4 regions of the Ruegeria sp. I3 genome follow, and region 3 is predicted to be linked to each of the others. Evidence: riboswitches for the same ligand, from Rfam matches in the RefSeq annotation. Region 3 holds a riboswitch; each other region holds the start of a gene.
What was found. A riboswitch is a leader RNA that binds a small molecule or an ion and turns the genes downstream of it on or off. The one in region 3 is predicted to bind cobalamin.
Positions count from the first base shown of each region.

Region 1 (5,524 bases), on a different contig from region 3:
TAGGGCCGCCGCTGCCATCGGGACCGATGCAGTTCATACCCTTGGCTATGATCCGAGCGGTCGTCGTCTTGCCGGTACCGCGGATGCCGGTCATGATGAAGGCCTGCGCGATCCGGTCCGCCTCGAAGGCGTTTTTCAGAGTGCGCACCATGGCGTCCTGACCGACTAGATCGGCAAAGGTTTCGGGGCGGTATTTGCGGGCAAGAACCTGGTAGGCGGGGCTGGGCGTCTCGGTCATGTCTGCTCTGTCGGATTCGCGTTACGCCGCAGCGTAGAGGCCCCCGCCGCCCGCGTCCACAGCCGGCCGGGACGATTTTCATTTTGGAATGCGTGGGTATGCGGCTAAAATCCACTCTATTCTATTTACTGGACCAGTATGTTGTTGGGTGAAGTTTGTTTGGGGGGAGATTATGTCGCAACTGGTGGTTTATGCGTTGCAGGTTGGCGGAGGCACCTTGGCCTTGTCATCGATGCCCGGGCGCGGAGGCACTTATACCGAAGACCTCGATCTTATAGCAGACTGGAAGCCGGGACTTGTGATCTCGATGACGACTGAGGTCGAGATGATTCAGGATGGTGCGCGGAATTTTGGCGCTGATATTCAGGGGCGTGCCAGCAGATGGGTGCATTTGCCGATCGAAGATTTTGGCACGCCACCCAAAGAGATTTTGGACCGCTGGCCCCGCGTTGGCGCGACCGCACGTCAGGCGTTGTCAGGTGGTGGCCGTGTGCTAGTGCATTGCCGTGGTGGCTGTGGCCGATCCGGGATGGTGGTTCTGCGTCTGATGGTTGAATGCGGTGAACGGCCTGAGGCGGCATTGAAGCGATTGCGTACGGTGCGTCCTTGCGCAGTCGAGACAAATGCCCAGATGCTTTGGGCCGTTGAACCGGCCCGTGTTCAAGCCGTTTGACGGCTTAGACACCAACATGTGGCGAGATTTCGCCACCGTTGTGCTGCACCAGAAGCGAAGCCTCAAGCATGGCGCAAGGAGGATTCCTTAGCAGGTCTGCGGGTAGGCTGCGGTACTCGGTTCCGAACATCATGTCTGCGTAGTCATCCAGCCGGCCGGTATCGATTTCAGGATCGGTTCCGCAGAATACACGTATCTGGTCGCATTGGGCGCGAAAGCGGGCGGTGCATCCTTCCGGGCAGTGCGACAGATCTATGGTGCCTTCAATCTCAAACTCAGATTTCGTGACCGGTTTTGTGGCGGACATGGCCTGCGTCAGAGCCCGCGCCATTTGCGCCAGTGCGGGGCAGGTTGCCCCAGTACGTTGGCACACGGTCGCCGCGAATTCGTGCGTTTTAGTCTTCCAGATCATCAATGCGCCCTCCGCGCGCAGGGCGAGGGCGTGGTACAGGTTGGTCCGTGCGGAGCACGATCAAACCCGTCCCGGACACCCCGCCCGAGTTTCGGTTCTACATCCGATGGCAGGTCTCCTGACTTGCGGGTCATCGCTTTGCCGACCTTCCCAGCCTTCGAGGCCAGTGGTATCTCGGCATTGCTCTCCGCTTACAGTTGCGGGGGCAGTCTCGGACTAGGTTCTTTCCGGATTTATCCGGGCAGAACCGCACCGTGTTCCCTTTTCATCCCGGCCCGATTGGGCGCGAGAACCATCGCGACATGGCTAGCGGCTGCGCCGTGCCCGAGTCAAGAAGATTGCGTCAGGCAAGTGACGTATGGTCCAGTCACGTCAACCTTGACTTGAGGCGCTTCGGGTGAACTGATCAGTTCAGTCGGTATTGGAGGGCACCATGTTGGACACGCAGCAGGCGGTTGTGACCGAGGATTTTCAAATCCCGTCCGGCCCGGCAATGTTGTCGGCGCGGCTTTACCGTCCGGTTGCCGACCCCGAAAAGGTGGTCGTCATAAACGGTGCGACTGGGGTGCCGAGGGATTACTATCAGTACTTCGCCCGATGGCTCGCCGAAGAACAGGGCATGGCCTGCCTGACTTACGATTACCGGGATTTTGGTCACTCTTTGGTGGGTTCGCAAAAGCGGTCAAATGTCACCATGGCCGATTGGGCGTTGATCGACATTCCATCCGCCCGGGCCGAGATGCGCCGACGGTTTCCGCAGGCCAAGCTATGGAGCATCGGTCATTCCTTGGGCGGAATGTTTGGCCCGATCCAACCCGATATCGATCAGATTGACAGGATGATCTGTGTCTGTTCGGGTCTGGTAACGCTGGCGGATCACCCTTGGCCTTATCGCGCTTTGGCGGCGTTGTTCTGGTTTGGTCACGCGCCGCTGGTGGTCAAGGCGCTTGGCTACCTGCCCGGACGGTTGGTCGGGTTTGGATCGGACCTGCCTGCCCAAGTCTATTGGCAATGGCGCAAATGGTGCACCGCCCCCAAAAGCTATGTGCCAGAGATCGACACGACACTGCCCGCCGCCCGCTGGGAAGACTTGGGCAAACGTGTCGATCTGTTTACCTTCGCAGATGATGAAATGGTGCCGCCGGATGCTGTCTGGCGTCTTGCCGATCTCTATGGACCCAAAGCCGGGCGCCATCTGCTTGCACCAAGCGAATTCGGAGTATCCAAGATCGGCCATATCGGTGCATTCGCAAGACGGAATGCGGCAGTCTGGCCTAGGCTGATCGCCTGATAGCGCTGGGCACCGGTAGGCCGTTGCCCAGCTTCGTTATAGCCCTTTACGGGATTTTTTCTCGTGCATCACGCTGCGCACCATCTTGCCGAACGCCTTGTCGCGGGCGCGGGCCTGCGCCACCGAAGCGGAATTGTGTTGGTCTTCACGCCGCAGCTTGCGCCAGCGGTCCAGCCGCGCGGGATCAAGCGTACCAGCGTCGATTGCCGCCTGCACCGCACATCCGGGCTCGGTCTCGTGCTGACAATCCGAGAAGCGGCAATTCAGGCTGAGGTCTGAGATGTCCGAGAACACCTCATCCAACCCCTCTTGTGCATCTAGCAGACGTAACGCGCGCATGCCGGGCGTATCGATCAGCCAGCCGCCATTGCGCATGCGATGCAAGGCGCGTGCCGTTGTTGTGTGCCTGCCGCGCGCATCGTCTTCGCGAATACCTGCGGTGGCCTGATCCTGCCCCGTCATCCCGTTGGCGAGCGTCGTTTTCCCAACGCCGGATGATCCAAGCAAGGTGCTGGTTTGTCCTTTCGGACACCACGACAGAACTTGTTCGAGATCGCCGTGATCCAGCGCGTTGACCGCAAGTACCGTCAGAAACGGGGCGAGCGATTGGGCTTGATCTACATAAAGGCTCGGATTATCGCACATGTCCGATTTGGTCAGAACGACCACCGGATAGCAGCCTGCCTGATGCGCCAGCGCAAGATACCGCTCCAATCGTGGCAGATTAAAATCGGCGTTGCAGGAACTGACGATGAATAGCACGTCTACATTTGCAGCGATCAACTGCGCTGCAGCTCCGGTACCTGCCGCTCGGCGTTGAAGCAGGCTTCGCCGGTCTAGCATACGGCGTATTCGTTTGTTTTCATCCACCAGAACCCAATCTCCGACGGCATATGCACCGGTTGATTGATCCGGAGATAACAAAGGCGATTCACCTTCAGGGCTCAGCCCGATCAGTCGATCCCGGTGTACGGCCGAGATGCGATACGGAAGAAGTGACGGATCAGCCGTATGCTGAGCCGCGAAATGAGAGGACCATCCGAGGTCCGATAAGGAAAGTAACATTGGTCTGCCTGTGATCAGAAACAGCAATCCCGTCGAATGGCAATCGCGCATCCGCCGGCGACGTGTTCAGGCAATCAGTTGATCGGAAAGGATCAGAACCGGTCTGCCCGAAGGGTTTTTGCTACAATCATAAACGCCCTCCTGCGGCTGATAGGTTCTAAGTGAGAGGTTGGACATCGACCCAAGCGGGGCTCGTTGTGGCTGCTTCCTTCCGGACCTGACCAGGTTGGCGAGGCGCTCGCCCGCGCCAACCTCTCAAAGCCGATATAGGTGCATCCCCTGAAAATGGCAACCCGTCAGAAGGCCAGATGAATACGCATGAAACCATCCGCATCGTTGGGCAGAATGCGTGGATGATACTCAGCAAGCTCTGCAACATGGTGTAGCGCGCGCGGCCCCGTTGTCAGGATCGCGCCCTGCCTTTGGTTTGGTACAAAAGAAAAGGGGCGTGGTGCATGCGCGAGTGGGTCGGCGGGCAATGTGCCCGCGACGTATTTGCATAGAATATCCTGTATGCTGATCTGAGGCAGGTCAATCGTACGGGCTTGTCGCGCAATTGGAAAATGACCACCGCCATTGGCCCGGTAGTTATTGGTGGCGACAAGGAAACTCTGGTCAGGCGCAATCTGCCGCCCATCGAATTCCAGGTTGCGAATGCGGGAAAATGCCGGATCAATCACTCGACCGAGCGTATCGAACCGCGCCGGTTGCGAAAGATCGATCTGGTAGGTGACGCCATGCAGGACATCGAAGTTGAAGCCCGTGCGCTGAGGATCGGCAAGATCGATCGGGGCGTCTGAGCCAAGTTGATGGAACAGCCCGGCTGACATCTCAAGCCAGTCCCGAATCTGAGAACCTGAGGCCAGCACCGCGCGCAATTCATTAGGAAAGACACTGAGATCGGCGATATGTCGAACTGAAATCTCGCCTGAGGGGATATCAGTGTAGTACTTGCTTCCTGCGCGCCCGCCGAACTTTGCCGGGGCGGCTGACGATATGATCGGCAAATCTGCCCAGTCGGTATCGACCAAGTGCGGGCGTAGGGCAGCGGCCTGAGCCGCCGCAACCAAGGCCAGGCCGCGATCCGGTACGCAATATGAGAAGTAGCTGTGCAGCGTGTGTGGGATTGTGCCCACTGGCCTGGTCACCCTTTTGCGCGTCGCAGCGTGGCCGATCGCAAACAGCTCTGTGATCCTTTGGCATTCGGGTATTTCTGTACCCGATTGAGCGATTGCCCGTGCTTCGACATGGCTGCCTGTAATGCGCCAATCGCCGGTGGTATCTTTTTGCAGTGTCAGATCAATGATCCCAAGATGAGACCCGGCCCAACCCTGCATGACAACCGGCGTTCCATGGACAAGCCCCCGCGTACTGTCGACGAATGGATAACCATCATGCGCCTTTCCGGGCAGTGTCAGATGGGTGTGGCCTGCGACGACGGCATCAATCAGCGGCATCTCGGCCAGCGGGATGATCGCGTTTTCCATATCCGGCTCGGCCATTGCCGATCCCAGTCCGGTATGCGCAAGGGCGACAATCAGGTCGCAACCTTGCACGCTGAGATCTTCAGCAGCGCGCCGCGCAGCGGCCAGAATGTCTGTTACCACGACCCGGTCCGTTAGCAGATGTGCTTCCCACTGTGCGGTTTGAGAGGGCAAAACAGAAAGAACCCCGATGCGGATTGCGGTGTCCTGTCCATTTAGTCTGACAACCCGATGCAGAATCGTGTGTACATCCCAACCTTGTTCGGTCTGAGTGGTTTGCATATTGCTGCAAATCATTGGGCAGGCGGTTTGGCGAGCGATGCGATTGACGAGTTCCAGCCCAAATCCGAAATCGTGATTA
Region 1 covers NZ_JBQFNI010000011.1:1,698-7,221, forward strand. The annotation lists gene ACR0L9_RS19220 (DNA polymerase III subunit gamma/tau) at 1-238, opposite strand, end outside; gene ACR0L9_RS19225 (phosphatase domain-containing protein) at 411-911, shown strand; gene ACR0L9_RS19230 (hypothetical protein) at 916-1,323, opposite strand; cobalamin riboswitch at 1,415-1,635, opposite strand; gene ACR0L9_RS19235 (alpha/beta hydrolase family protein) at 1,757-2,614, shown strand; gene rsgA (ribosome small subunit-dependent GTPase A) at 2,651-3,679, opposite strand; RNA gene ffs (signal recognition particle sRNA small type) at 3,839-3,937, opposite strand; gene ACR0L9_RS19250 (bifunctional 2',3'-cyclic-nucleotide 2'-phosphodiesterase/3'-nucleotidase) at 3,976-5,524, opposite strand, start outside.
Region 1: it holds a riboswitch for cobalamin, as region 3 does, so the genes downstream of both, ACR0L9_RS19230 (hypothetical protein) here and ACR0L9_RS00740 (energy-coupling factor ABC transporter permease) in region 3, are expected to answer to the same signal.

Region 2 (5,524 bases), on a different contig from region 3:
AGCTTGCATGGATCGTGCAGGGGCTTTCCGCAATTCTCGCCAGTGGCAAGACTGCCATCAAAGGGGGGCGCAAGCTTAACACCACCGGATTGGTTCTTTTGAAACAGCTTCGGGGCCCACATCTCGCCTTGTGTATCCAGACGAAAGGCCAACCGGTGGGTTAATTCATTGGTATCGGGATCGCGTTCGCGCAGCATGTCGGTCTGAAAATCGTTCAGCCCGTAGATTTGGCACAGATCCACCTCGTGGTTCGAATCCGTCTGATCAACCGGTCCTTTCGCCCCAAAGGTGCGCAGGAAACTGTCAGTAAACCATTGTGCGGCCGAGATAAACAAAAGTGTCGATCCTTGCGGGCACATCAAGGTAAGCGGGCTGCCATCCAATTGTGTCCGTCGGCGAAAGAGATCAGCAACTTCGCTTTCTGAAGGCAGGACGGGTGAGAGGTCTTCTGGCGTTGTATGCCGACCGATCCAGCGATGGGAAAACACGCCGGGCCATGTCGTGTAGTCTGCGCCCATCGTATAGGGCCGCGGTCGGTGGATCTTCGCGGCGTTTGCAAGCCTGATCGCGGCTAAATAACTCGTAACGGGTGGGGAGATCTTGAATCCGAGTTTGATCAGATCATCAACGTCCAGCATCAATACATCTCCGTTTGGTCATCGGTTCGGGAACCGGGCGCGGGCCAGGCTCAGATAGGTTCTGAGTCGGATCGCATTAATCGGTCCTAAAGGTTCGTGATCTGCCGTGACACGCCAGGGCGAGAAGCTCATCGCGTCGCCACTCTGCGGATCAAATTCTGCACCTTTGGGAATCGTGATATCCGCCACGGGCGTGACGGTATGATGGTACGGATCAAGAGGTGCATCTGGTTGCGGATCGCATGCCCACCGGATGCGATTGTCTAGCACATCGAATTCGTCGGCCGGGCGCGGGGGCTCAATCACACACAGCTCGAAGTGATTATCTCCATCGGCCACGTCTTGCCGCAAACACTGACCGATCCCATCTGGGTCGTCTACCGGATGTGCCGGAACTTTTGGTTTAGCGCTGCGGGCTAGGTATCGGACTGTTAGATCGGGGCCCAGCCGATACGGTGTTGTCGACCAGAAATGGACCTCAAAAGGCGAGTGCATATAGTTCGAGGCAAAATCACTCGCGACGCGAAACTGACGCTTGCCTTCACGAGTAAGGAAGGCTCGAAATCCTGCGCGCAGCCCTTTGGTGATCAACCTAAGGCTCCATTTTCGTCGCCCTTTGATCGCGTGCTGGACCGCTTGTAATGTGGCGACAAGCCTGCCCAATCGCTCATATTCATCGGGGACGTAGCTGGGAAACACATCCTGATCGACCAATACGAAATCGAACTCGTCGCTGAGTTGTGTGGTCCCCAGATGCGCAAGTGCCTCGGCGTCGATCAGCTTGGGGCCTGGCACGTCAAAAAGCTTGATCGCCATCCCGTGGGCATCCGATTTCCGGTCATCCAGATGCGCGCCGTTGGAAAAGCGAAGTGCGGCTGAATAGGCAGCGGGCTGTTCAAACAGGCCGTGACGGAACTGTTCTGGTAGATCGTTTCTGACGGTGAATGTTGCAGCCACGCACCCGTGACTGCGCCCATGCTGAGCCCTTAAGCGATGGCCTTTCCACCGTGCAACGGCCTCGAGATTGTGGTCAATGACATCATCAACAATATCCGGCGGCAATGCGTTTTGCGAAACATGCGTCAAAGAACCGTCTCCTTGGATAAACCCAGGCAATGATCAAACAGGGGTAAGGCGCTGACAAAGCTAAACCTCTAAATTTGTTCAGCTTACCTCAGATTGTCTAATTTCCAAACACACCAACTATGGACAGCCGTGGCCAGACAAATTCGGCGCGCAGCCCAAGCTATTCGGCTGGTGCTTCGGACACGTGGTTGGCGGCGCTCGATCCTCTACCAGAGTTGAGCGCCTTCGACTTTATCATTGACGTGTCCGGTGTTCTCGGGCACTCAATCGATTGATGGTTCCCGGTGGTGTTGCCGCGGGATGAAAAGGGAATACGGTGAGGTTTGCCAAAAGGTGCCAATTCCGTAACTGCCCCCGCAACTGTAAGCGGTGAGCAAGGCCAAACAGCCACTGGTCCACAGGGTCGGGAAGGTTGGCCGAGCGCGGACCCGCAAGTCAGGAGACCTGCCATCAGATGTTTAACCAACCCGGGGCGGGGCGTCCTGGAAGGAGGCTTTGATGGCGCGTCAATTGCGTGTTTACATTGTCGGCAGCTTCCGCATGCGCTTGGAAACAAGTGGAGTGGACCATGCCAGATACGCCTGATCATTTCATTCTAGTCTGCGAAAGCTGCACTGAAGGGCTGCCCCTTGATGAAATTTGCGATGCGTTGACTGGGAAATTACATCGCAGTTTTGCGATCCGCGCGTCGTCTTGCATGGCAGGCTGCGATAGTCCCAGAACGGTTGGGTTCCAGGCCGTAGGAAAGGCGCAATACCTTTTTGGTGGCATTCAGACCGCGGATGAGGTGCAGGCGCTGGCTGAGTTTGCAGCGCAGTATCGTGAAAGCCCGGATGGCTGGACAAATGCCACTGATCGCCCGCAGGCGTTGTTCAATAAAACCCTCTCGCGCATGCCGCGGATCGAACAGGGGGCATCGCAATGACGTTGCCACCCTTTCTGATTGCCGAAAACCTTGAGTATTATGCCCTTAACGGAGATGTCCTGTTGCAGGGCGTCTCGTTCGAGTTGGACGAGGGTTCCATTCTAGCCATCGCCGGCCCGAACGGGGCGGGGAAAACGACGCTTCTCAATCTGTTGTGCGGCGCTGAGCCGCTGGCACTTGGCGATGTTCGGATCAAAGGACGCAGTCTGAAACAGCTCACGGCCAAAGAGCGTGCGCGCATGATTGCAGTGGTAGGTCAGCAGGAACTGCCCGATGGACGCTTGGCGTTACGCGATTATGTTGCGCTGGGGCAAATACCCATCCGTGCGGACCGCTCTGCCGAAGGCCACGCGCAAGAGCTGGACCGGATTTTAGACCTGACCGGTCTCGCCAATCTCGCGGACAAGCGCATGGCCCAACTGTCCGGAGGCGAACGTCAGCGTGCCCATATCGCGCGTGCTTTGGCGCAGAACCCTTCGTTGCTGTTTCTGGACGAACCGACCAACCATCTGGATCCTGATGCAAAAGGGCGGATGCTGTCTTTGGTCGCCGAGCTTGGGATCACCGTGGTCATGATCGTACACGATCTTGTCATGATCCCCGAATTCGCCACACACGTGGCGCTGATGAAATCGACCCGCATGATCGAGTTTGGGTCGGTGGACAAGGTGCTGACACCCGAAAGAGTCCGCGAAACTTTTGGCGTTGATTTCCTCTGCTTTCTCCACGAAGGCCGCATGATCCCGGCGCTTGATATTCGAAGAACTACAGTCTCAACTTAGTCGAAGGAACACACTGAGATGAAATACATCTGGCCCGTGGCGTTGGCCACCGCCATGGCAAGCGGTGCTGCTGCGCAAGAAGTCACCGTAGACAACTGCGGCGATCCGCTGGTTTTTAATACCGCGCCCGAGCGCCTGGTTGTGCATGACATGAACATGACCGATATGGCCTTTGCATTGGGTCTGCAGGACAAGATCGTCGGCCTGACCGGCATCACCGGCTGGTACAAGACCAGCCCTGATTTTGATGCCCTGCGTGGCGACATCCCCGAGCTTGCGCCAAAATATCCGACCGTCGAAAATTTGGTGGCGGTTGAACCCGACCTGTTCTTTGCCGGTTGGTACTATGGCATGAAGCCGGGTGGTGATGTGACCCCAGATACATTGGAACCGTTCGGAATCAAGACCATGGTTCTAACCGAAAGCTGCGTCCATCTGGACAAGGATCGCCCCGAAGCCAGCATGGATCTTCTATTTGGCGATGTGTTGCGCTTGGGCAAGGTGATGCAAGTCGAAGACAAGGCCGAGGCTTTGGTCTTGGGCTGGAAAGAGCAGCTGGCAGCGATCGAAGCCAAGACTGCTGAACTGCCCAGGCCCCGCGTCTTTCTTCTGGATGGTCCTGCAGATGCTCCGTTTACCGCCGGTAAATTCGCGATTCCCGATGCGATGATCACAGCCGCCGGTGGTGAAAACGTCACTCATGACATGGACACGAGCTGGGGCCGCACTTCGTGGGAGGCCGTTGCCGCATCGAACCCGGAATTCCTGGTTTTGTTGGATTATCAGACCGGCAATGGCGCCGAAGACACCTTCAAGTTCCTGCAGGAACATCCCGTCATGTCCCAGACTGACGCCGTCAAGAACGAACGCTGGATCGGATTGCGCTACGAAGAGCTGACGCCGGGACCGGCAAATATCGAAGCGATCTCGAAGATGGCGCGCGCGATGCATCCGGGTCAGAGCTGATATGGGCCGATTGGGCCTGACATTGTTGCTGGGGGCGGTCGTTCTGACCGCCCTTTTGCTGATTTCCACGATCTACGGCACAACCTCGATTCCTTTGTCCGACACCTTCACCGCGATATTGCGCGGTACCGGGTTGCAGGACGGAGAGATGTCGCCGCTGCATAGGATCGTATTCGACCTGCGATTGCCCCGCGCTTTGTTTGCAGCCGTGATCGGTGGCGGGCTGGGCATCGTTGGCGTGGTGCTGCAAACGACCACACGTAATGACCTTGCCGATCCATTTCTGTTCGGCCTGTCCTCGGGCGCGGCAGCGGGGGCGGTGTTTGTAATTACCGTGACCGGAGATATTCTGGGTTTCTGGACTCTGCCGCTGGCTGCCTTTTGCGGCGGTCTTGTGGCGTCGGGCATCGTGCTGGCGCTGGTTCATGGGCTTCGCACCAGCGCACCGGAAAAGCTGATCCTTGCGGGTCTGGCTGTGTCATTTTTGTTTTCGGCCATCACCAACTATCTGATCTTCGCCGGTGATAGCCGCGCCGCTCATTCTGTCATCTTCTGGATGCTGGGGGGGCTGGGCCTGGCCCGTTGGGAAACGTTCCCGTTGGTGTGCATCGGTCTGCTGCTGATCCTGAGCTATTCGCTTTATCGCAGCCGCTGGTTGGATGCGCTGCTGACCGGGGATTTGACTGCCGCTACTCTGGGTGTGCCGGTTCGGGGTCTGCGGTTCAGCATGTTTTTCACCGCAGCGTTGGCAACGGCCGTGTTTGTTTCCGTAGCCGGAGTGATTGGTTTTGTCGGTCTGATGGTGCCGCATATTGCACGCGGGATCGCAGGTCCCCTGCACAAAAACCTTCTACCAACCGCCGCTATGGTTGGTGCTGCCTTGTTGACCGGTTCTGACATTCTCAGCAGGCTTCTGCTGGCTCCGCAGGAATTGCCGGTGGGGATCGTCACAACTTCAATCGGATCGGTGTTTGTGTTCTTGCTTTTATTCAGGACTGCGAGAAATCAACGGTAAGGCCCTCGTTCTTCGCTCCCAAGATATTTCGTCCTGATCAGGTCTGAGCCGAGTTTAAACCTTTCCGTCAGCCGCTTGGCCGAGCCACTTGAACACAAGCTTGGCGCGGTCG
Region 2 covers NZ_JBQFNI010000003.1:181,512-187,035, forward strand. The annotation lists gene ACR0L9_RS09415 (peroxidase family protein) at 1-638, opposite strand, end outside; gene ACR0L9_RS09420 (catalase family protein) at 657-1,724, opposite strand; gene ACR0L9_RS09425 (hypothetical protein) at 1,844-1,999, shown strand; cobalamin riboswitch at 1,983-2,190, shown strand; gene ACR0L9_RS09430 (DUF1636 family protein) at 2,293-2,649, shown strand; gene ACR0L9_RS09435 (ABC transporter ATP-binding protein) at 2,646-3,431, shown strand; gene ACR0L9_RS09440 (ABC transporter substrate-binding protein) at 3,450-4,397, shown strand; gene ACR0L9_RS09445 (FecCD family ABC transporter permease) at 4,399-5,412, shown strand; gene ACR0L9_RS09450 (LysR substrate-binding domain-containing protein) at 5,467-5,524, opposite strand, start outside.
Region 2: it holds a riboswitch for cobalamin, as region 3 does, so the genes downstream of both, ACR0L9_RS09430 (DUF1636 family protein) here and ACR0L9_RS00740 (energy-coupling factor ABC transporter permease) in region 3, are expected to answer to the same signal.

Region 3 (5,524 bases):
CAGAACCGTCAGCACGAACCAGCCGAACCGTCGGGGGGGCCAGATCAAGCAGCGCGGATACCGCGTTCCGAGCACGTCCGACACTCCAGCTTTCCAGATAAAGAGAGAGCGAGAAGAAAAATGCTACAGTTGCCGCTTCAAAAAACTCACCCAGAGCGATGGCACCAGCGACGGCAACAACCATCAGAAGGTTCATATCCGGCGAAAGTCGACGCGCCGAAGACCAGGCCTTAGGGGCCACCAGCCAGACGCCAAACAAGATCGCGACCGCGAACAAAGCTGCCTCGGGCAAAGGCATCGGAACCTCACCATGTCCCGAGAACAGCCCGAGCGCACCGCCCATGCCGGTTTCGAAAATGTGCCAGCCAAAACCCGCTGCCCAAAACCCTCCGCTAAGAGTGGTGAACCGCCGCTGACGTGCAATATGCGCCGCCTGGTCCTGGGCGGCATTTCCGTCATCCCATGGTTTGGCGGTCATACCAGTACTGGCAACCAGCATCATGACATCTTCGTCAGATAACTTGGAAGCACTTTCAAGAAGCGTCATCCGACCGTTGATCACATCAAATGCGAGATGCTCTTCACCACCAACTTTCGGGCCGATAACCCGGTTCAGGATCGCAACCTCTTCGGCGCAATCGAGGCCAGAGACCTGAAAGCTTCTGCCACCTTCGGGAATCGGACCGGCGGGGGCGATGTCGCCACACCCGCCACTACCGCATGCGTGGTGACCATGTTTGTTTTCGTGGCCATGGTCGTGGCTATGGGTATCGGATGACATGATTGGACCTCAAGAATCTCTATGGTCCTTTGTAAATAGTTCCTACAGTAACTAGAGCTTCAATACCTTTTATATTTTTTTCATCCGGGTTCTTGGCCTGCGATATTGTTAGTTCATTTCGTCTTGCGGGCCGGCCGTGTGGATGCAATCTAATTGCAGATGACGCAAAAAATTTGGAATAGATCAATGCAGAAACGGATCGCAATTACCATCACGTTAGTCTCGATTACGGCTGGTTGCTCAGCCCAGTTCACTGGGGCCAAAAGCAAAGCATTTGAACCAGGCAACGTGCCAGATTCGGTCGTAGCGCTGGCAGGGCCGGCGCAGGATTTGACCACAGCGCGCCTCCTGCCCGAAGACAATTGCTTTTGGTATGAGCACAGCGGACCCGTCGAGACGACATTGGTACCATTGCGCGCGACGAATGGCGCTCCGATCTGCATTGCGCGCGACGCCTGATCGAAATGAGGGCAGCGACGTCCATGTACGCTGCCCAATATTCATGAGCGGGCTGTGACGCTATCTTCGGCAGAGTATAGGAAAGCGGTCGAGCCGGTTTTCACGTTTGGGTAGAGGTCATTGATATGAGCCATGATCATTCGCACACATCCAGAACTTGCGCGACCGCCGATGCTTCTTGGCTCAGGCGTGCCGTGAATTCTGAGATATGTGTCTCGGTCTCCAACGTATAGATAAAGGGCACGAGAGCCGAGAGCATTATTCGGCCCGGGCTCCATTCCATTCCGGAATTCCGCGTATTCGGGGTTGCGCTCGATCATTGAAGCGGTTGGTGTCCAGTGTGGCCATTCGACCTTTCGGCGGATAACATAGGTGCCGGGCTCGTAAAGATTCCCACGCGCGATCGCTACGCCATAGCGCATTGCGGTCCCGCCTTCTTCGATATGATAGAGATAGCGCGCGACGGCATCCACATGGATGTCACCTGGAACCAAACCATCATTTGCCGCGACGCGTCTTGGTAAAAAACGGTCATGAACACCCCACGGATTTGAGGTCATTGGATCGTAATCAAATGGCGTGACCTGGCTGTCCCAATAGGTCTTTTGCGACGAGGTTGGCCATGTTTTGGCGATCAATGGACTGGCCGCAGACGCCGAGAACAGCGCTGTGGTGGATTGAATGAAATGGCGCCTTGTAAGCATAGGTCTCGTCCTGGTTCACAAGTTTAACGTATTTGGATCGCACTATCGCGAATTAATTCGAATCTTAAAGCCTCTAGCAGCTAGAGCTTCAAGAGGTTTCAGGTAACGCTGGGTTTACCCAGTTGATCACGTGACCGGTTGCGTGAATCCTGCTTCGGTCGAGTTTACATTGGAATAGGTCGCAAAGACAATTGACACAGGCGAAGCCGCCATTGTAGCGGTGATTTGTTTTCGGTTCCTGATGGCGGAAGCCAAAAGGATTAAAAGGGAATACGGTTCGGTGTTTTCAATTGCGCCAATTCCGTAACTGCCCCCGCAACTGTGAGCGGAGAGCGATGCCAAGACACCACTGGTTCGTAATGGAACCGGGAAGGTTGGCGGAGCGAGCACCCGCGAGTCAGGAGACCTGCCGTAAAGCGCCGGGCTATGCCCAGACTGAACCTGTCGGCCTTACGGTCGATTCAACCTGACAAGCCGCCGGGTGAGGCGGTAGGGAGAAAGAACATGCATATCGAACCGGGCATCGTGAATGGTGCCAAAATCGCGCTTTCCTATGTTACCGCCGCAGGTGCGGCTACTTACGCAGCGAAAGAAACGTTTTCCACATTGCGTGCGAATGGACCTGCATCTTTTGTTATGCGCTCGGTGCTCGCCACCGTTGGGGTTTTCCTTTTCTTCGAAGTCCTGCCGCATTTCCCGGTTGGTGTCTCTGAAGTCCACTTCATCCTGGGGTCGACGTTGTTTCTGATTCTCGGTGCTGCACCCGCGGCTTTTGGATTGGCAGCTGGTCTCCTGATTCAGGGTGTGTTTTTTGCCCCGTTCGATCTTCCGCAATACTTCATCAACCTGACCACTCTGCTGGTGCCGCTGTTTGCGCTACAAGCACTGGCCAGCCGCATCATCGCACCCGGCACAGCATATGTTGACCTCAAATATGGCCAAGCTCTTGCCCTAAGTGCGACGTATCAGGGAGGAGTAGTCGCATGGGTTGGGTTCTGGGCCTTCTACGGCCAGGGTTTCGGCGCAGAAACCATGGCGTCGGTTCTGTCCTTTGGCGGCGCTTATATGCTGGTAATCGTCATTGAGCCGATTGCTGATCTGGCAGTGCTTGCGGCAGCCAAGGCGATGCGCGGTTTGAACAGTACAGGTCTGGTGACTCCGCGTTTGTACAACGCTGCGAAAGCTTGACCAAAGTTTGAAGCGGTGTCCTAAACTTGGGTTGCCGCGAAACAACCAATAGTCGCAGGACCAAAATTTTATTGTGGCGCGTCTCGAGGGCGCGCCACATTGTTTTTAGCCGCTAGAAACCTGTACCCAACGATCAGGGTGATTTGGGTCCTGTATTCGTAGGAAAAGATACCTCGTTTCCTTCCACGATTTGATCCTGTTGGTGACATTGTCCAGAATCAAATCGCCTTCACTCGAGCGATAAACTAAAACTGCATGGCCACTGCGATTGGTGTCTAAGACAGTTGCAATAAGTAGCTTCGTAGGATCCAAGCCGTTCTGCATTAGTTCAAACTTCTTTTGCAAAGCGAAATCTTCGCAATCCCCTGACCCCTGCATTGGTAGCGTCCAGTATTCCTTTGTCCCGTATTGGTTTTGATCCGAAACGGCGCGGATCCTCCGATTGACGCGCAAGTTAATCGCTTTAACGATCTGTTTCTCCTGCGCTTCTGGCAGACCAGAAGTACGAGTATTCGCGCACGCCCACGAATAATCTTTGCAGAGTGATTTGGCACCCGATGGCGCCTGAACCTCTCTATCTAGTTTGATCCAGGGAAGCTCAGAAGCTTGCAATGAAGCGGCGGAGACAAGGTAGCTGCATATGATACAGGCCAACGATAGATAAACTGGTAACCGTTCCGAAAGTTTTTTCTGAGCGGAAGTAGGTTTTGTCATATCTGCTTTCCCCATGCTCGTTTCTCCTGGGTATCTGAAGCTACCGAGCCAAGAGAACTCTATTTCAATCTTTTATGTTCATCGAGGCATTACAACAGCTTATTCAATTTAAAATGCAGAGCAGCAAAGTTCGCGAGCGCGCAGTTTTAAGTCGTGATTGCATGGGTGAGCTTAATTGAGATTCTTGCAGCGGCATAGAAGAAAGCCGGCTAGTAGTCCTGGGTTAGAAACGCTTGAGGTTTGTGGCGGATTTGGATGACGCGATTCACTGATTTGTTTATGTTTTGGCATCGATCGAGTTTAAGGCCAGTGACGTTGAACAGTTTCCTGTTGAAGGTCACACTTATCTTACCCAACCGTCATAGTCGGACTACACTGTAATGAATGTTCGAAATCAGATGAAACTTCGAAGTCGGACATCTACTAAATATGACCCTTAGTATTATACTTCAATCCAAACCCACCATTTAGGACTACCGCAGGCAGTTTCGTTTGATCCGGCTTCCCTTTCGGATAATCAGAGCTGAATTGCAGTTCAGACAGCGATGCAGCTTGTCGCAGCTAATCTGCAATGTGGTGAACGCCGGGGGGAGGTGAGGCTATTCGATAAGGGTGGTGCGGCCTCGGCCCTGCCCGATAGGGTTGCCCGAGTGAGAGGGCAGTGCCCTCCCCGTGACGGTCTAGGGCGTTTGGTTTGCATAAATCCTGCTGGTCCAAGAAAGGGAAGCGACGGAGAGGATGAACGCCACCAAATTCGATTGTTACATATTGCTAAACTGCAAAAATGACAGCCGACCCAATTCTGCCGTTTAACGCGACATGTGAATGCTGCAGCGCGGCCCGTCGAACCTTCCACTCGGTGCTTGTGCGAGATCATGGATTGATTGAAGTGGCGATACGCGCACCAAAGCTGCCCTATGCAGGAGCGGCTGTTACTGACTCAGTATTCGCTCGCGGAGACAACGCTGCCATCGCGGAAGTATCGCGTGTGTCATTAGAGCCGTCATTCAAAGCACCTTGTTTACTTACGTTTGAAACAGCCCGTTCGCCACAGCCAAGTGCGATAACCGTAATAGCGCACCCGTTTCTCCAATTCCAGGAGCCCGACCACTTGAAGGGCCGGCAGCTGTGGTGAATTGGCGATGACGGTGCTGCGTCATGGTGCGTCAGGTTGATCATTCTCTGCAGCCGCGGAATCATGGCATGCTCGATCTCAAGCTTTGCGGTCGTGCAGAACCTGATCTCAAATTAGTCAACGACCGATCTGAGCCACTGTGTTTTGCACTGCATAGTATCGTTGAGCATTGGGAGGATGCGTCCCTAGAAAACGATCACCAGGATCAGGGACTTGTACGAAATAGAGCGCACCTTTGAGTGGATCATAGCCTGCTTTGTAAGTTATCTCCGTGCCTAGCCGATCAGCTTCCAATTCGAAGTCCTTCGAATAGCTGCGACCACCAATAAAGGCTCCAAGGTCTTGTGCTGCGGCGATGTCATTTGGTCCAGTCCCGGCGATTGTTGCTAGACCAGCAAAAATAATCGCACCAGCTGCCGCATTTTGAGCACGGCGTGCCAAATGCCCTTGGATATGGTGGGCAGCTTCGTGTGACATAACAAATGAAAGTTCATCGGTGTTGTTCACATCTTTTATCAAGGCTTGCGTCATTGTTATTACCGG
Region 3 covers NZ_JBQFNI010000001.1:132,580-138,103, forward strand. The annotation lists gene ACR0L9_RS00725 (heavy metal translocating P-type ATPase) at 1-781, opposite strand, end outside; gene ACR0L9_RS00730 (hypothetical protein) at 968-1,240, shown strand; gene ACR0L9_RS00735 (L,D-transpeptidase) at 1,282-1,944, opposite strand; cobalamin riboswitch at 2,160-2,372, shown strand; gene ACR0L9_RS00740 (energy-coupling factor ABC transporter permease) at 2,449-3,132, shown strand; gene ACR0L9_RS00745 (transglutaminase-like cysteine peptidase) at 3,238-3,861, opposite strand; gene ACR0L9_RS00750 (M48 family metalloprotease) at 5,099-5,524, opposite strand, start outside.

Region 4 (5,524 bases), 690 kb from region 3:
GGTGATCGGCAACACTTCGATGCCCGAGACCCGCTCAGACCCTTTATCCCAAACCGGCTTCACCCCCAGCAGATGCAGCGCCATGGCGAATTCCTCGCCCGCTGTGCGCATAGTGGCCGAACCCCATAGATCGACGATCAAGCCCTTGGGGTAGTCGCCTTCTTCCTGCAGATGCCGCCGAACCAGCTCTTCGGCGAGCTTGACGCCTTGTGTGTAGGCCGCGCGCGTGGGAACCGAGCGTGGGTCGGTCGTATATAGATTCCGCCCGGTCGGCAAAACATCCGTACGCCCGCGATAGGGGGATCCGGACGGCCCGGCCTCGATCCGTTTGCCCGCTAAAGCGTCAATCAGCGCAGAGCGTTCAGCTTGGGCTGAGGGGGCAGTGTCGAAATTGCCCGTCACATCGGGGACGCGCCCAAAGATATGCAGCCCATCACCGAACTGGCTTTCCTTGATGTCACAGACAAATCGGTCAATGCGCGTGATCGCCTCGGCGGTACAGGTGGCCTGATCGAGGCCAAGATCGCTTTCCAGCCCGATCGCCTGCGCCTCGTCCCGGATATCTTCCTGCAGGCGATCGCGGCGTTTGGGGTCTAGCCCGTCCGCGTTCGAGAACTCGTCCAACAGCGATTCCAGCCGCACCATGCGATCTGGTGTGCCGCTTTCCTTCATCGGGGGTGGGATATGGCCCAACGTAACCGCCCCGATCCGACGCTTGGCCTGCGCGGCCTCGCCGGGGTCGTTGACTATGAAGGGGTAGATCACCGGCAGATCGCCGATTAACGCCTCGGGCCAACATTCGTTGCACAAGGCGACTGATTTTCCCGGCAACCATTCCAGCGTGCCATGCGCGCCGATATGGATCAGCGCATCCGCGACCAATCCTTTGCGCAGCCACAAGTAAAAGGCGACGTAGGCGTGGCGCGGTGTGCGCGACAGATCGTGATAGTCGTCATCGCGCAGTTCGGGTGCGCCGCGCTCGGGCTGCAGCGCGATCAGAGCCTTTCCGCGACGCAGCGCAGTGAAGTGGAACGCGCCATTTGTGAAAGCAGGGTCGTCTTCGGGAGTGCCCCAAACCTTATTGAGATCGGCGCGGAGTGTTTCCGGCAGCGCCGCCAGCGCCGCCTGATAATCCTCTAGCGGCCATGAAATCCGGGCATCAAGAAGAGTTTCAGCAATTGGCTCGGCAGGCGCGGTGTCATACCCTTCGCCTTGCAGATCGAGCAACATTGCCTCAGCCGAGGCCAGCGCATCCAGACCCACTGCATGTGCCATCTGCCAGTCTTTGCCGGGATAGGTCGATAGTACCAGCGCCGGAACCTGCTCCGCCTTGGGTTTGTCGTGAAGGTTCAGCCAGCCGGAGATGCGGTTGATGATGGCTTCGATCCGTTCGGGTTCAGCCCGATGAGCGAAGCGAGAATACTCGAGATGCGGGTCGCGTTTGCCCGGCTCTTTGAAGGATACGATGCCCGCGTTGATCCGCCCGTCCACTTCCGGAAGGACCACATGCATGGCAAGATCAGCTGGTGAAAGGCCGCGTTCCGCTTCGGCCCACGCTTTGCGGCGTGACGTGGCCAGCGCGACCTGAAAGACCGGCACCTCTGCCACATCGAGAGGTGAGGTGCCTGATCCGCCCTTGCCTGAGAATGAGGTGGCGTTGACGATCGCCGAAGGCTTCAGCGCCACAATAGTCTCGCGCAGCCAATCGGCGGCATTTGGTGCTTTGAGCGACGGGGCAAACAGGCCGACGGCCTCAAAACCCCGCGCCCGCAAGCTGCGGATCAACGCCGCAATTGGGGCGGTATCTGCCGAGGTCAGGTATGCGCGATAAAAGGTTACGATGATACGTTTCGCATCACCGGGCAGAGCGTTTTCTGCAGGGATCACGCCGTGATCTGGGCACCAGGCACCGCATTCGGGGATGGTCTTGGCGCCCATGACCGGACCTGCATACAACCCCGCAGCCAGTGCCATCTGCGCCAGAGCGGCCTGCGCCGCGACCTCACCGCCGGTGTCGCACAGATGCGCCAGCCGCCGCAGGGTCGAGACAGGCAGGGTAGAGTAATCATCCAGCCGCGTATCCTCGCGACCGTCTGCGGGCAGTACGGCCAGTGCAATCCCTTTGGCCTGCGCCAGCGCCAGAACCTGCTGCAAGCCGTACGCCCAATAGGGCACTCCACCGATCAGACGGATCAGGATGCCCTTTGCGCCCTCCAGTGTCTGCTCGACATATGTGTCGACTGAGAGGGGATGCTTCAGCGCCGTCAGATTGGCCAGCCGCATCGTTGGCATGCGTCCTTCAGGCCCACCTCCACGATGCCATCCCGCCGCGAAAGCGCCAAGGTCACTGTCGGAAAAGGACAGCACCACCAGGTCCGCCGGGCTCTGACCCAGATCGGTCGGGGTCTCGGTTTCTTCGAGCCCATGGCTTTCGCGGAAGACGACGTGCATAAGTCTTACTCGGCAGCCTCGGTTACACCCACGAGGATATCGCGGATCTCGGCCTCTTTGATATCGTCATGCTCGGCAATGACCACAAGGCGCGAGCGACGGTCTTCGCCGGGCTCCCACGGGCGGTCATATTGGTGACGCACGCGCGCACCGACGGCCTGAACCAGTAGGCGCATGGGCTTGCCTTGAACGGCGGCATAGCCTTTGACGCGCAGGATATTCAACTCGTTGGCCAATCGTTCAATCTTGGCGACCAGATCAATCGGATCGGTTTGCTCGGGCAGTTCAACGATGATGCTTTCGAAATCGTCATGCTCGTGATCGTGATGGCCGTCGTGATGGCTGGGACGCGCGTCCATGTCATCCTCGGCCGCGGCTTCTAGACCCAGCACGACGCGGACGTCCACGGCACCCTCGGCCACTTCGACCACGGGCATGGGGCGGGGCGCTTCGGCGGCGATGATCTCTTTCGCTTTCGCAACGCCTTCCGGGCCAGCCAGATCGGGCTTGGTCAGCAGAATGATGTCGGCGCAGGAAATCTGATCCTCGAACACCTCGGACAAGGGAGTTTCATGATCAATCGAGTCATCTGCCATGCGTTGCGCATCCACCGCCTCGACATTCGGAGCGAACCGACCAGCGGCCACGGCCTCGGCATCGGCCAGAGCAATCACGCCATCGACGGTGATTTTCGAGCGGATATCGGGCCAGTCGAACGCCTTTAGCAGCGGTTTTGGCAGGGCAAGACCGGAGGTTTCGATCAGGATGTGATCGGGGCGCGGCTCTAATGCCATCAGGGCTTCAATGGTCGGGATGAAATCATCGGCCACGGTGCAGCAGATGCAACCATTGGCCAGTTCCATGATGTTTTCCGCCGGGCAATCAGGAATGGCGCAGGATTTCAGGATATCGCCATCGACGCCGACATCGCCGAATTCGTTGACGACCACCGCCAGACGCTTGCCCTGCGGGTTCTGCATCAGGTGTCGCACCAAAGTGGTTTTGCCCGAGCCCAAAAAGCCGGTGATCACAGTGACGGGGAGTTTCTCGAGATTGCTCATTTCAGGGCTCCAATCGGGGGAATGCGGGCCGCACAGTTTTTGCGGAAGTGTTCAGGACGTTCACGCCATTTGACCAAACCGTCCTCGGTGGCGAGGTATTTGGCTGCGCCTTCGACGATGGTTTCGACATGGTCGATCTCGTTCAGATGCTCATACACGAAAGTCCAGCGATCCGGTCCTCCGCGTAGCACGATCGAGCAGCCTTCATCGCAATTCGACAGGCATTCCACAGCTTTCAAGGTAATGCCTTCGGGCAGGCCCGCCTTTTCAAGCGCCTTGTGCAGCAACGTGCCAGGGCGCTGGGCGTCATCCTCGACAGGCAGCCCGCGACGGCAGGTAGTGCAAACCAGCAGTTCGACCGGTGCGGTCTCGGTCATGTCTCTCATCCCCCCAAATCCTCTTCGTGGGGGACGGGGTTTCATGCGGGCCGATCACAGCCCCACACCGGAACACCCCGTCCGGTTTCATCTTCGGGCGTTGGCAGGTCTCCCGGCTTGCGGATGTCAGAGGAGGCCTCTGTCGGATGTCCCGCCTTCCCGGCCATACTGCCAGTGGCTTTGGGCACCCTCTCCGGTCACGGTCGCGGGGGCGGCTGCGTTTGACGGCAAAAACCGCTGACGCATTCCCTTTTCATCTGCTCTCGCAGACACCAACGAAAGGGACATGCGGCAGGGCAGGGTTGCTTGTCAAGCGAGTCGCGCCGATCCGTGAAAAAGCGGATAAAAAGCGACCTGTCGGGGTCGCTGGGCGGCATGATACTTCTGCAACGACGTGCTGGCATGGCAGCAAGATGCGAACAGGAGGATACCGCGCATGAAAGTAGGGTTTATCGGGCTGGGGAATGTAGGGGGCAAGCTATCTGGATCGCTGCTACGAAACGGTATCGATCTGACGGTTCATGACCTGAACCCGGATCTGGTGACCGAATTCGTCGCCAAGGGTGCCAAAGCCGCCAAAAGCCCGGCGCAACTGATGCGCGATTGCGATGCTGTTATAACCTGTTTGCCTTCTCCTGCGGCCTCGGATGCGGTGATGCAGGAAATGTTGCCAGAGGTCGGCCCTGGCAAAATCTGGATGGAAATGTCGACCACTGACGAAGCCGAAGTCAAACGCCTTGGCGCAATGGTCATCGAACGAGGCGGCGCAGCGGTGGATTGCCCGGTTTCCGGCGGATGTCACCGGGCAGCGACGGGTAATATCTCGATCTTCGCAGGCTGTGATCGTGAGACTTTTGAACGTATCCTGCCATTCCTGACCACCATGGGGCGGCGCATTTTGCACACGGGCGATCTGGGCTCGGCCTCTGTTCTGAAGGTGTTGACCAATTATCTGGCTACCGCCAACCTGATCACCTGCGCCGAGGCATTGGTGACAGCCAAGGCCGCCGGTATGGACCTTGGAACCACCTATGAAGCGATCAAGATATCGTCAGGCACATCCTTCGTGCACGAGACCGAAAGTCAGGTCATCCTGAACGGCTCGCGCGATATTTCCTTCACCATGGATCTGGTGAAAAAAGATATCGGTCTGTTTCAGGAGGTCGCCGACCGTGCCGGAGTTCCTCTGGAGATAAACCCATTGATGATCAAGATTTTCGAAGATGGCATCGCGCGATATGGTGAGCGTGAACTGTCCCCGAACATCATCAGGCGGCTAGAGGACGCGACCGGACTGGAGATCCAAGCGCCAGGGTTCCCAACCGAGATGCTGGACGACGAGCCAGAAGAACCGGGTTATGAGGTGATCCCGCAGAATCGGTAGATCGATTAATCGGCAAGCATTGCGGCTGTCTGGCGACCTGGTTGGACAAAATTCTGGTGCTATTCTAAATAGGTCGACAGGAGTCCGACACCGGCACAGGCAAGAGAACAACTTATGACGAATGAGACCTTTCTCATCGTAACAACGATGAAAAACGAAGGGCCTTTCATGATCGATTGGGTGGCCTACAACCACGCAATCGGTTTTGATGACATTCTGATTTATACCAATGATTGCGCTGATGGTACCGA
Region 4 covers NZ_JBQFNI010000001.1:817,734-823,257, forward strand. The annotation lists gene cobN (cobaltochelatase subunit CobN) at 1-2,451, opposite strand, end outside; gene cobW (cobalamin biosynthesis protein CobW) at 2,457-3,512, opposite strand; gene ACR0L9_RS04200 (DUF1636 domain-containing protein) at 3,509-3,889, opposite strand; cobalamin riboswitch at 3,975-4,181, opposite strand; gene ACR0L9_RS04205 (NAD(P)-dependent oxidoreductase) at 4,287-5,273, shown strand; gene ACR0L9_RS04210 (glycosyltransferase family 2 protein) at 5,388-5,524, shown strand, end outside.
Region 4: it holds a riboswitch for cobalamin, as region 3 does, so the genes downstream of both, ACR0L9_RS04200 (DUF1636 domain-containing protein) here and ACR0L9_RS00740 (energy-coupling factor ABC transporter permease) in region 3, are expected to answer to the same signal.